3 regions of the Paenarthrobacter sp. MSM-2-10-13 genome follow, and region 1 is predicted to be linked to each of the others. Evidence: predicted binding sites of a transcription regulator. Region 1 holds the regulator's gene; each other region holds the start of a gene.
What was found. The regulator LexA, encoded in region 1, represses DNA repair genes until DNA is damaged. The targets are predictions, from matches to a motif close to TCGAACANNTGTTCGA.
Positions count from the first base shown of each region.

Region 2: ruvA (Holliday junction branch migration protein RuvA) is a predicted target of LexA. The motif match lies at 1,383-1,398, and genes of this name have one in related genera.
Region 3: umuD (translesion error-prone DNA polymerase V autoproteolytic subunit) is a predicted target of LexA. The motif match lies at 2,240-2,255, and genes of this name have one in related genera.

Region 1 is NZ_JAAOXO010000013.1:44,268-48,778, forward strand. Features, by position in the region: gene hisB (imidazoleglycerol-phosphate dehydratase HisB) at 1-142, opposite strand, end outside; gene HAV21_RS19405 (histidinol-phosphate transaminase) at 190-1,308, opposite strand; gene HAV21_RS19410 (LysM peptidoglycan-binding domain-containing protein) at 1,386-1,745, opposite strand; gene lexA (transcriptional repressor LexA) at 2,094-2,837, shown strand; gene HAV21_RS19420 (ATP-dependent DNA helicase) at 2,902-4,511, opposite strand, start outside.
Region 2 is NZ_JAAOXO010000001.1:911,603-916,113, forward strand. Features, by position in the region: gene HAV21_RS04375 (YebC/PmpR family DNA-binding transcriptional regulator) at 1-713, shown strand, start outside; gene ruvC (crossover junction endodeoxyribonuclease RuvC) at 779-1,357, shown strand; gene ruvA (Holliday junction branch migration protein RuvA) at 1,471-2,115, shown strand; gene ruvB (Holliday junction branch migration DNA helicase RuvB) at 2,108-3,184, shown strand; gene yajC (preprotein translocase subunit YajC) at 3,328-3,711, shown strand; gene secD (protein translocase subunit SecD) at 3,826-4,511, shown strand, end outside.
Region 3 is NZ_JAAOXO010000003.1:36,468-40,978, reverse strand. Features, by position in the region: gene HAV21_RS08560 (FAD-dependent oxidoreductase) at 1-151, opposite strand, end outside; gene HAV21_RS08555 (dihydrofolate reductase family protein) at 359-964, shown strand; gene HAV21_RS08550 (hypothetical protein) at 961-1,557, shown strand; gene HAV21_RS08545 (hypothetical protein) at 1,660-2,091, opposite strand; gene umuD (translesion error-prone DNA polymerase V autoproteolytic subunit) at 2,269-2,700, shown strand; gene HAV21_RS08535 (Y-family DNA polymerase) at 2,991-4,289, shown strand; gene HAV21_RS08530 (uroporphyrinogen-III synthase) at 4,318-4,511, opposite strand, start outside.

The sequences.
Region 1 (4,511 bases):
GGTCGTAGAACGGAACCGAAGTGCTGATATCCGAGACGCCTGAACCATCCAGGTTAATCTCCACCAGGACCGAAGACTCACTGGTGGTGCGCTCCATGCGCGCGGTGCGGGCAGCGGTCGGCGCGGCGCCGGTTTCGCTCATTGGGACATCCTTATACACGGAGGGGTGGGTTAGGTCTAGGAACAAGTTTAGGCGTGGTGCGGCGCGGTGCCGTCCAGCAGGGCTTCCAAGGCCTCCAGGAACGCAGTCGTTTCCGGCTCGGTTCCAGCGGTGACACGCAAATGCCCCGGGATACCGACGTCGCGAATCAACACGCCGGCGTCCAGCAGGCCCTGCCAGATAGTGTGTGGATCCTCCAGTCCCCCAAAGAAGACGTAGTTGGAGTCCGAAGCAGCAGGCTGGAGGCCCATGCGGAGCAGTTCAGTCACAATCCTGTCGCGCTGGACCTTGATGTCCTCGACGTCGGCCATGAGGGCTTCGCGGTGATTCAGCGCAGCGAGGGCCGTTGCCTGCGTCACGGCAGAGAGGTGGTATGGGAGACGGACCAGCCTGATGGCGTCCGTGACTTCCGGGGCTGACGCCATGTATCCGAGCCTGGCGCCCGCCAAAGCGAATGCTTTGCTCATGGTGCGCGAGACGATCAGACGCTCGCGTCCGGGCAACAGGGTCAGGGCGCTCGGCGTGTTGTCGTGTGCGAACTCGTGGTAGGCCTCATCCACGATCACCATGGCCTGGCTGGCTTCGCCGGCCTCGTAAACAGCCTCCACGACGTCCAATCCCAAGCCCGTACCTGTGGGGTTGTTGGGCGAGCACAGGAAAACGATGTTGGCGCCCGTTTCCCGGACCTGAGCAGCGGCCGATTCGGCGTCCAGCCCGTAGTCGTCCGCGCGGACTCCGCGGACATACTCGGTGTCAGTGCCACTCGCGAGCAGGGGGTACATGGAGTACGTGGGAGGAAAGCCCAATGCCTTGCGGCCGGGTCCACCAAAGGCTTGGAGGATCTGCTGCAGGACCTCGTTGGATCCGTTGGCCGCCCAGATGTTGTCCGGGGAAAGCCCGTGGCCAAGGTACTCGGCCAAGGCTTCACGAAGTTCGGTGAACTCCCGGTCCGGATAGCGGTTCAGCCCGGTGGCCGCAGCGGCCACGGCCTCAGTGATGGCGGCTTGGACATCTGCGGGGACGCCATGAGTGTTTTCGTTGACGTTGAGCAGGATCGGTACATCGAGCTGCGGTGCGCCATAGGGGCTCAATCCACGCAGGTTGGTCCGAAGGGGAAGTCGGTCAAGTCGCTCAAGCTGGTCACTCACCAACCCAGTTTAAGGGGCGGCCGGGACTGCCGACTAACTGTGACGCCCGACCCTTGATTTCTGCGGGTGCCGAGGGATCAGTTTGCAGGGACGAACAGCTGCTGGCCGGGCAGGATGCGGCCGCCCCGGAGGTCGTTGAGCTGGATGATCTCGGCGATGACGTCGCGGGGGTCACGCTCGGGAGCGGCAGCGCCGGCGATGCCCCAGAGGGACTGACCTGGCTGGACTGTAACAGTGACGGCAACAGGCGGACGCAGTTGGGACTGCGAGTCGGCTGCCTTGGCCGGGGAGTTGATAAATCCGGCAAGACTCAGCAACGCTGCAACCAACAGCATGGCCGGGATGCCGAAGAAGACGATCCGTCCCCTTCGGGTCAGGCGCAGGCGAGCGGGTGCCTGGGTCGTACGGAAATCAGCGAACGTAGTGACTGCGGACATGAGCTGAGCCCTTCTGAGCTATTGCCACGCTCCGGGATGCCCGGTGCCTGGCTGCCAATTCTTTGTGTTCCCCTGGGCCTGCCCCGGATGTTCGAACGCTTTGTTCGAACATCCAGCTTCAGCATCAGGTTTATAGAACACATATTCGAACCTTGCTATGACATTTTTAGCACTTATCAACGAACGGTGTCGAGACTCGCTAGAACAAATGTTTGATAAACGCCTGTGCCTGCCCTACGTTTGAGTGAAGAAGCAGCACTGTTTCAGTGGAACAGGAGGGTCTGACATTTTTTGCAGACCTGACACCCCTGGCCCTCATCAGGGCGGAATGGAAAGGCATTGGCGAACATGGCAGCGAAAGCCACAGGCGGAGGGGCACCCCTGCGGAGCCAACAGCCTCAAAAGAGTCCCAAAAGCCTGACCGTCCGGCAGAAAAAGATCCTGGAGACCATCCAGAGGTCAGTCAATGACAACGGCTACCCTCCCAGCATGCGCGAAATCGGCGACACCGTGGGTCTGGCCAGTTTGTCCAGCGTCACGCACCAGTTGTCCCAATTGGAGAAGCTCGGCTACCTCCGCCGGGACCCCAAGCGTCCCCGCGCCATGGAAGTGCTGATGCCCCTAACCCTTGATGGCGGGCCCATCCCCGGTGTGGACGCTCCGACCACCCTTCGCAGCGCCGGTGGCCTGGCCGTCACCGAGCTAGCCAGCGCCAGTGATACCGCCATGGTCCCCTTGGTGGGGCGCATCGCGGCAGGTGGACCGATCCTGGCTGACCAGACGGTGGAAGACGTGCTTGCACTCCCACGGCAACTCGTGGGGCATGGCGAACTGTTCATGCTGAAGGTGGCCGGCGATTCCATGATCGATGCTGCTATCTGTGACGGCGACTGGGTGGTGGTCCGGCGACAGAATGATGCCATCAACGGCGACATCGTTGCCGCCCTGCTGGATGATGAAGCAACCGTGAAGACTTTCCGGCAGCGGGACGGTCACACGTGGCTGCTCCCCCAAAACACCCAGTACGAGCCCATCCTCGGAGATCAGGCCACCATCATGGGCAAGGTCGTCTCGGTACTGCGCTCTCTTTAAGCGCTCACGCCCTTTAAACGCAGCTTCCCGTGGACACCAGCAGGTGTTCACGGGAAGCTGTGCATTACGGGGCTTTAGCCGAGCCCAGACGTTCCAGAACGCCTCGAACCACCGACCGGTCCGTGGTGGCCCAGAACGGCGGCAGGGCGGCACGTAGAAAGCCCCCGTAGCGCTCGGTCGAAAGCCTGGAGTCGAGTACCGCGACCACCCCTTTGTCTCCCGTCGAGCGGATCAGTCGGCCAGCGCCCTGCGCCAGCCGAATGGCAGCGTGCGTGGCTGACACGGCCATGAAACCGTTCCCGCCCGATTGGGCAACCGCCCGGGAACGGGCAGTCATCAGGGGATCGTCAGGACGTGGGAAGGGAATGCGGTCAATAACCACCAGTCGGCATGAGCCACCCGGAACGTCTACCCCCTGCCACAGGGACATGGTTCCGAAGAGGCACGTATCTGGCTCGTCCGCGAATTGCTTCACCAGGGCCGCCATGGTGGATTCTCCCTGACAGAGAATGTCCACATCCAGCCGGAGCCGCATGGCATCGGCGGCTTCTTCGGCAGCACGCCGCGAGGAGAACAGGCAAAGCGCTCCGCCCCCGGACGCCCGGATGAGGTCTTCCAATTCGTCCAGCGCCTCCGGCGAAGTACCGCGGCCCGGTTTGGGCAGGTGCTTTGCCACGTATAGAACACCCTGTTTGGGATAGTCGAAGGGCGATCCCACATCAATGCCCGTCCAGCTCGGCGCGCCGTCTCCAATCAGGCCAAGACCACCCGCGGCGGGCTCGAAGGCCGAGCCGATGGCCAGGGTCGCAGAGGTCAGCACCACAGTATGGCCGGCAAAGAGCCCCTCTCGAAGCCGCCCTGCCACACTGAGCGGGGCAATATTAATCAATGCAGGAGCTGTCTCGTCCGGCGGAGAATATCCCTGCTGGGGGTCGAACGTGCTGTTCCGCGAGAACCAGACCACTTCGCGGTTCTCCTTCGCGGCGAGCATCCGCTCGCACAGTTCCAGGATGAGCATGAGCCGTGAGCGCGCAAGCTGCCGTCCGCCGTCGACCGCGTTTGAAGAATCCGTCTTCGAGTCCGAGAGCGCGGCGCGCGTGGCGTCCCGCAATTGGTCAAGGCAATCCAGCTGTTCGTCGTTGAGGCCGTTGGGCAACAGACCGTTGGGCACGCCAGCTATGGCCATATCCAAGCTGTCCGCAGCTGCGTTGAGGGCGTCCACGGTGATGGCCGTATGCTTGCGGGCACTTGATGCCGCCGCGTGGACCATGGCCACGGACAACTGTCCTGAAACGGCTCCGGTTACCCGGTCCTGAAGCTCGTGCGCCTCATCAACCACCACGACGTCGTACTCGGGCAAGACAGCCAGGCCTTCAAAGGCGCTGACGGCCAACATGGCATGGTTGGTGACTACGACGTCGGCCTCACCAGCCCTTGAACGGGCCAGCTCACTGAAGCACTCTTCTGCCACGGGGCACTTCTGGGCACCCAGGCACTCCATGGACGTGACGGAAACCTGCCGCCAAGCCCTGTCGGTGACGCCGGGCATGAGTTCGTCGCGGTCTCCGGTAGTGGTCTTCTCCGCCCATTCCCTGAGGCGGACCACTTCCTTGCCCAGCTGCGATTGGGGTCCACCCATGGAGGCAGCAAAGTGAGGGACGCTGGTGTCCTCCC
Region 2 (4,511 bases), on a different contig from region 1:
CCATCATTGACGGCAGGCGTGCAAAGTCGTTCGCAAAACTGATCAAGAACATCGAAGTTGCTGCCCGCATGGGTGGTCCGGACCTCGCCGGCAACCCGGGACTTGAACTTGCCGTCACGAAGGCCAAGAAGACGTCGGTTCCCAATGACAACATCGACCGCGCCATCAAACGCGGCGCTGGCCTCACCGGCGAAGTGGTGGACTACACGGAGATCATGTACGAGGCTCGTGGTCCCCAGGGTTCGGCCTTGTTGATCGAATGTCTGACGGACAACAAGAACCGCGCTGCGTCCGAGGTGCGCCTTGCAATCTCCCGCAACGGCGGCACTATCGCCGATCCCGGTTCCGTGAGCTACCTCTTCGCCCGCAAGGGTGTTGTGGTCCTGCCCAAGAACGGCCTCAGCGAGGACGACATCCTGATGGCGGTCCTCGATGCCGGAGCCGAAGAAGTCAAAGACAGCGGAGAGAACTGGGAAATCCACTCCGAACCCTCTGATCTTCAGGCCATCCGCGACGCCCTGAAAGAAGCGGGCATCGAATACGAGACAGATGAAGCCGAGTTCGTTCCCTCCATGCAGGTGGAACTGGATGTCGACGGCGCCAAGAAGTTCATGAAACTCGTGGATGCCCTGGAAGATCTTGACGATGTCCAGAACGTCTACAGCAATGCGGACCTCAGCGAGGAAGTCCAGGCTGCCCTCGACGCCGAATAGCCGGCCACGGCGCAGCGCGTCATTTTGACATTTAGCAGCTTCACAGCCACCAGGAAGGCCCGGACTTGACTCTTCGCGTATTGGGAGTCGATCCGGGCCTCACCCGTTGCGGTATAGGTGTGGTGGACATTGAAAAGAACCGCAGGGCCACCATGGTGGCCGTTGGAGTAGTGGGGACCTCTGCTGAGCTCACTCTGGATAAGCGCCTGCTGGTCATTGCCCAAGCCATTGATGAATGGCTGGACCTGCATCAGCCGGACGTCGTCGCCGTCGAGCGTGTTTTCTCGCAGATGAACGTCAGCACGGTCATGGGTGTGGCCCAGGCTTCGGGCGTCGTCATCGCTGCGGCCGCACGCCGTGGCATCCCCGTCGCGTTACACACACCGTCGGAGGTCAAAGCCGCGGTAACAGGCAGCGGCACGGCCAATAAGGATGCAGTGACCAAGCTCGTTACCAAGATCCTGCGCCTGGATGCTCCACCGAAGCCTGCTGATGCTGCGGACGCTCTTGCGCTTGCCCTGACCCATGCATGGCGCGCAGGTAGTGGAATGGGTTCAGCTACCGGCGCGAACGGTAAGGGCGGTCTCACTCCCGCCCAAAAAGCATGGGCTGACGCGGAAGCAAAAGCGCGCCGCACACGGTGATTGTCGGCTCGCCTTGCTAGGGTATTCGTAGATATGTTCGGATAGTCCGCTTTGGCCGCAGTATTAACACAGTATTGCGGCAATGGAGCAGGCAGTATTTCAGGAGCCGGGTCTTGATCAGTTTTCTCCGTGGAACGGTAGCCCACGTTGGTTTGTCCACCGCTGTCATCGACCTCAACGGTGCGGGAATGAGTGTCTTTGCCACGCCGCAGACCTTGAGCCACCTCAAGACAGGAACAGAAGCCAAGCTCTTCACGTCCATGATCGTCCGTGAAGATTCCCTGACACTGTTCGGCTTCGCCGACGACGACGAACGGGAAGTCTTCGATGTCCTGCTCAGCGTCAGCGGGGTAGGGCCACGTCTGGCCTTGGCCGTCCTTGCCGTGCATGAACCGGAGGCCATCCGGGTGGCGGCGCACACTGGAGACAGCAAGACCTTTACCAAGGTGCCGGGAATCGGTCCCAAGGTGGCCGGCCGGATTGTCCTTGAGCTCGCCGGTAAGTTGGTTCCCCACGGAACCGGCACAGGCACTGCGCCCGCCGCTGCCCCAAACGCCGAATGGAAGCCGCAGGTTGTCGCAGCCATGACCAGCTTGGGCTGGTCCGAGAAGGACGCCAACGGCAGCATCGACAAAGCAATGGCCGACTCCCCGGAACTCGTGGACGCAGGAAACGTGGCCCAAATCCTCCGGGCAACGCTGCGTTGGTTGGGTCAGGATGGGGCGCGCGCAGGCAATCGTGTAGGCAGCCGTGGCTGAGCAGTCACTCGTCAGCGGGGGAGAGGAACCGGAAGAGCGGGTCATTGAAGCCGCACTCCGGCCCAAGAACCTGCACGATTTCGTGGGACAGCATCGGGTCCGCAAACAACTGGCATTGGTACTCGAGGCATCCAAAATGCGTGGCCGCAGCGCCGATCACGTGCTGATGTCAGGGCCGCCAGGACTAGGCAAGACAACCCTTGCCATGATCATCGCAGCGGAAATGAACGCGCCGTTGCGTATCAGCAGCGGCCCGGCCATCCAGCACGCGGGAGATCTTGCCGCCATCCTTTCCTCCCTATCGGAGGGGGAGGTCCTTTTCCTCGACGAAATACACCGCATGTCCAGGCCGGCGGAAGAAATGCTGTACATGGCCATGGAGGACTTCCGCGTGGACATTGTGGTGGGCAAGGGCGCTGGTGCAACCGCCATTCCTTTGGAACTGCCACCTTTCACCTTGGTGGGCGCAACAACCCGAGCTGGGCTTCTTCCGGGGCCTCTGAGGGATCGATTCGGATTCACCGGGCACCTTGAGTTCTACTCCGTCGCCGAACTCGAGCTCGTCCTGCGGCGCTCCGCGGGCCTACTGGACCTGAAGGTCAACTCTGCGGGCTTTACGGAGATAGCGGGCCGGTCCCGGGGAACGCCACGTATCGCCAACAGACTGCTTCGCCGTGTCCGTGACTGGGCGCTGGTTCATGGCATTGAGCAGATTGATGCACGTTCAGCTTCAGCGGCTCTGGATATGTATGAAGTAGACGAGCGTGGATTGGACAGGCTTGACCGGTCCGTTCTTGAAGCCCTGATCACCAAGTTCAACGGCGGTCCAGTGGGATTGTCCACTTTGGCTATCGCCGTGGGGGAAGAGCCCGAGACGGTGGAGACCGTGGCTGAGCCGTTCCTGGTCCGTGAGGGTCTTTTGGGACGCACTCCGCGGGGCCGGATCGCGATGGCGTCCGCCTGGACGCACCTTGGCTACGCCGTCCCGGCCGGGGTGTTCGGTCAGGAGACACTGGCACTGTTTGGTGAGGATGAAAACCACGCCGAAAGCGTGGATACCGTGGGTTAACACCCTCTGTTCAGCTTTTCCCACTAGACTGGTATGACGCTCGGCACGTTCGAGTCCTTGATCCATGCCCGCTCTGCGGATCTGCCAGGGACGTTGCCGTGAACCAAAACGTAAGTACAGAACGGAACTTCCCTGTGGATCCAATGACCATATTGCTGTTCGTCATGTTGGGACTCTTTGTCTTCATGATGTTCCGCCGCAACAAGAAGACCCAGCAGCAGCAGGCTGAGATGCAGTCAAAGTTCGCTCCCGGGGTTGACGTCATGACCAGCTTCGGTCTCTTTGGCCGCATCGTGTCCATCGACGAAGCCGAGAACAAAGTCGTGATTGAGCTTTCGCCGGGTAACCAGGCAACGGTTCACCGTCAGGCTGTCACCAAGGTGGTCGAGACCACCCCCGAGGAAGCGCCCGTTGTTCCGGATGATGCGTCATCCCTGACCGCCGCGCAGACGGAAGCTCCTGCCGCCGTCGAGACCCCGGAAGAAACCATCGCGCGCCTCAACAAAGAGGACAAGAAGGACAACTAGCACCGTCAGTCGCGGCGACACCGCGCAAGGCAACTTCTACGGCAGCGGAGAGCCGCCGGCAGACGCTTACCAGCGTCGGCCGGCGGCTGTCCGGCGATAACAGGAAGATCGATAATGGCACGGACCGGCCCCAAAAACTCAGCCCGCAGGGTGCTGACCTGGCTTGGAGCAATTTTCGTTGTATTAACCGCTGTCCTGGCTGGCGGAGTAGTGACTGGCAACGCCAGTTGGGCTCCCAAGCTCGCTCTGGACCTCGAAGGCGGAACCCAGATGATTCTGGCCCCCCGGGTAGAGGGTTCCAGCGAGATCAATGAGGAGCAACTCAACCAGGCAGTAGCCATCATCCGGCAGCGTGTGGATGGCTCCGGTGTTGCCGAAGCTGAAATTAGCACCCAGTCCGGCCGGAACGTTGTGGTCAGTCTTCCGGGTACGCCTTCCAAGGAGACCCGCGACCTCATTCAAGCTTCGGCTGACATGAACTTCCGCCCAGTCATCACTTATGGCGACCCGGCAGCCGTTCCTGCGGAGCAGCGCACACCTGAGGACCAGCTTCCCAAGCCCACGGCGGAGCCGGCGAATGCCAGCGACATCAACTGGGTCACCGCGGACATTGTCCGGGAATTCGAAGCGCTTGACTGTGTGAACCCGTCACCGGAAAAACGTGATCGTTCGGATCCCGCCAAACCGCTGGTCACCTGCGAGGCAGCCACGGACAAGACTCCGGCAATCAAGTACATCCTTGGGCCCGTGGAGGTCAAAGGCCAGGACATCAGCGATTCCACTTTTACCCAGGTTCAGGG
Region 3 (4,511 bases), on a different contig from region 1:
CGTCGCGGTTGCTGAGTACCGTGATGGTTCCCCGGAAGGCGCGCTGCCGGGAGTCGGACCCGCCGGCGAGTCGCCGCACCAAGGCCTGGGCCGCTGGGCCTGCGCCTGCAATGACGATGTGGTGGGAAGGTGCGGACGGGATGGCGGACATGTTTGGCCCTTTCGCTCATGTGACCTGCTGTTGTTCATCAGCGTAGGGGGCCGGTTTTTCGCGGGTGTTTCGCCGCTGTTGCCATCTAGGGCCTATCCGTAGCGTGGTGTTTACCGGCCGGTAATAACGTGCGTCACATGTGGGTCCCGCCGGGCCGGCTTCAATGCCCGTCTGGAGCGGTGATAGTGCAGATGTCATGATGGACGCATGAGCCACGTCACGTGCGATCTGACTGTTTCCCTGGACGGATATGTTGCCGGTCCCAACCAGCGGCTGGAGGAACCGTTGGGCGACGGCGCAGAGCTCCTGCACAGATGGATGTTCGAGGAGCCGGAGGCGAACGCACCCGAGATTGAGGCGATCCTGGCGGCAGGGGCCTTCATCATGGGACGCAACATGTTCGCAGGACCCGGACCGGCGGCGTGGGATAAGGAATGGCGGGGTTGGTGGGGCGATGAACCTCCGTATCACGCCCCCGTATTCGTTCTGACCCACCACCGTCGCGAGCCGCTGGAGATGGAGGGCGGCACAACTTTTTACTTTGTGACCGACGGCATTGAATCGGCGTTGGCGCAGGCCCGGGAAGCGGCTGCGGACAAAGATGTAGCGATTGCCGGGGGAGCGCAGACAGCCCGCCAGTACCTTTCAGCCGGGCTCATGGACGAGTTGCGGCTGCACATTTCACCCATGATTCTTGGTGGCGGGGAGCGATTGCTCGACGACGTGGGGAACCTGACGCTTGAGCAGACCGGGGTGCGCGGGACCGGGTTGGTCACGCACGTACGGTATCGACCCAACATAATAGGGTCATGACCCGTTCCCTCCGAGCTGTGGCCAGGGCTGCCATGGTCGCCGTGATCGTTTCTTTCCTGACGGCATGCAACGCGCCGGCGCCACTGCCCGAACAGGACCCCCCATCCATTCCGCACGACGCGGACACCGGGCAGACCATTGCTGAAGCCCGCGAGGCCATCGACGCTATTCCCGGGATTTCCGTTACCGACTTTGCGGGCGGAGGCCCACCTAATGTGAAGGGCAACACCGGTTACGCGGTGGCGTTCGACATTGAGCCCGGGTACACCGTCACCTACGGCGACTTGCTCATCGACTACATCGTCCGCAACGTGTGGGCTGTGGGCGAGGGCTATATGCCCAACACGCAGATCCAGATCTCTGCGAGCACCGCCGACGGCGAGCCATTCTTCGACCTCACAGCCGCAGCCGTGGGCTCGGCCTGGCTCAGCCCGCAAACTTCCACGCCCTCGGAGCACAACACCGTGATTATCCCGCTCAGTGCTGAGGACCCGGAGGGGGCACGGAACCTCTCCCTGTTCAAGAAAGACGGTTCCTGGCCGGGCGTCATACCGAAGCCTTTCTCCTATGACGTCACCGTCAAGAGTGGCTGATCCCACGCGACAGCCGCTCCGCGCGTTAGCGGCCCCCACGGCCGTGGTTTGCCTGAGTACAGGGCGTCGAGGACGCTAAGGTCGGCGCCGCTGACACTTGCCTTACCGCTGGCGCGTGACCTTGCGTGTCTGGCGGAACTCCTCGGGCACGTTGACAACGCCCTTCGGAACAGCAACCGTTATTCCCTTTTTGGTGACACTGGTGACCTTATGACCCAGCTGCTTGGCGTACTCAACCACGGGTCGCGAGGCAGCCCTGTTCCGGGCGATGGCGATGAGCACGATCGTGAGGAACGCGAGGGTCAGCAGTCCGGGCACCACGATGGCGATCGCCGGGCTGATGAGACCGTTCAGAAGCAGGGCCGGACCGAGGAACCACAGCGCGACAGAGGACACCATAAACCCGAGAACCAACTTCTCGGAGTGTGCGTGTACGGCCTGGGCGTGGGCCAGCTCATCCGGGTAGCGTTCCTTGACCATGCGTGTGATGTCGGCGCTAAGCGCGCCACCGAGTTGCCTGGTCCGGTCGGTCATTGCTCTCCTATGTGTTCGTGCCAGAAGTTGTTCGCTTGATCTTCCCTCAAAATACTCGTCATTCGTCTCACCGCGAGAAACCATCGCCCTGAGGTGCCGAGCGAAGCGGAATGGACAGGATGTCTGGGGTCCGCTGTACACTGAATTATCGAACATATATTCGAATAAAGGTGTGTTGTGGGCGTGATAGTCGGCCCCCGCGTGATAGATGCGGGCTTATCCCTGATGTCAGTACTGTTGGCACCTATTCCTGTGGCGGCGGGATATCCCTCGCCTGCGCAGGACTATTTTGATGGTCGGATTGATCTCAATGAGCATCTGATCAAGGATGTCACCAGCACGTTCGTGGTGAGGGTGACGGGTCAGTCCATGGAGGGTGCCGGGATCAGTGACGGGGATGAGTTGATCGTTAACCGGGCACTGGAGCCCAAGGATGGGTCCGTCGTCGTTGCTGTCCTTGATGGTGAGTTGACCATCAAAAGGCTGCGCGTCACGCCGTCGGGAGTGGTGCTGGAGGCGGACAATCCCAAGTATCCGGACATTCGAGTGCCCGCGATGTCGGAGCTGACCATTTGGGGCGTAGCCACAACGTGCCTGCATCACATTTGATTGAATCCAGCCGGTAGGGCTTCGCACCCTCTGGGTCGCCGACGCCCTCCTGGGCATCCTCTTCCCCACGCTGGCGGCCCTCGGGGAAGGCTTGGCCACGGGGGCCATCTACCTGGATTTCCGTACCACCGGCATCCCGTCTGCCCGGACTTTTCCACAATCCGGTGGGCGGGATGTTTTCTTGTCGGGGCCCGAAGGTACAGTAGAAGTATTCGAATATATGTTCGAATGCGCGGCGTGTCGTGCACTGAAACGGCGGCTCGCGTGCTAATGCCGATTTAGGGATGGAAATGTCCAAGCCAGCGCTCATGCACCGCATGCAGGAGATTGCCCATGTGGATATCAACTGCTTCTACGCCTCGGCGGAGAGGGCCTTCAACCCTGCGCTGGAGGGCAAGCCTTTGATAGTGCTGTCCAACAACGACGGTTGCGCCGTGACCCGGTCGCCCGAGGCAAAAAAGCTGGGAATCGGCCTGGGGGAGCCATGGTTCAAGCTCGCGCCACGGGCCGAGGAATGGGGATTGATAGCCCTGTCGAGCAACTACGAACTGTATGGAGACATCAGCTCGCGCGTCATGGAGCTCCTGGCCCGGTACTCAGCATGGCAGGAGGTGTACTCCATTGATGAGGCGTTCCTGGGAGTGAAGGGGCAACCGGATGACCTGCTGGAATTGGGGCGAACCATCAAGGTTGCCTGCCAACGGCATGTGGGGGTTCCCGTTTGCGTAGGGATCGCGCGCACTAAGACTCTCGCCAAGCTCGCCAATAAGTGGGCCAAGCATAATCCGGCCTTCAACGGTGTGTGCCGTTGGGACTCCGTCCCGCAGGCCCAACGCGAGGCACTCATGGCGCGGCTCTCCGTGATCGAGATCTGGGGCGTCGCCACCCGGCTCACAAGACGCCTGAACGCGATGGGGATCTTCTCCATCCTGGACCTGGTCCGGGCCGACCCTGTGGCGTTGAGGGATAAATTCTCCATCGTCATGATGCGCACTGTCTTGGAACTGCAAGGCACGCCCTGCATCCCCATGGAGGAAGAACGAATCGGGCGGGACCAACTGATTTTCTCCCGGTCTTTCTCCACGCCGATCACCACGGCCGCGGAGTTACGTCAGGTGCTCAGCGTTTACGGTCAGATGGCCAGTGCCAGGCTGGCCAAGCACGATCTTCAGGCCAAGTTGCTGACTGCCTTTGCTGCAACATCGGTCTACAACCCCAACGACAAATCGTTCCCCACTGTCAACGTCAAACTACCTATGCCAACCTCGGACCCCGTTCTGCTGACCAAGGCCGCACACGCTCTGGTTCCCAGGATCCAGGAAGGCGTCAGGTACGCCAAAGCCGGGATCATGGTCACTGACCTTCGCCCCAGCGGCAATCAGAAACCATTGGAAATCTTCGAGAACCCGCATGAAGAGCGGGGCATAGGCCCCTTGCTGGAGCAAGTCAGCAAGCGGTATGGCCGGGGCTCCATCGGTTTGGGCCATGCGGGCATCAAGGGCGGCCCGGACTGGTCCATGAAACGGGACATGCTCAGCCCCCGCTACACCACCAACTGGGACGAACTTCCCCTGGTGAAGGCGGCCTAGCGTGGCAGGGGAAACCGTGGCAGGAGACCTAAGCCCGCAGCCGGTAACCCCGCTTCACCACGGTTTCCACCAGCTTGCCGTCCGGAAGGGAGGACCGCAGCCGGCTCACCGTCATGTCCAGGGCGTGCACAGAGCCGCGCAAGTCCAACAAGTCAGAGAGAGCCTCCCGGGACAGTACAGCTCCACCCGCACCCAGCAGCGCTCGCAACAGCAGCAGGGGTG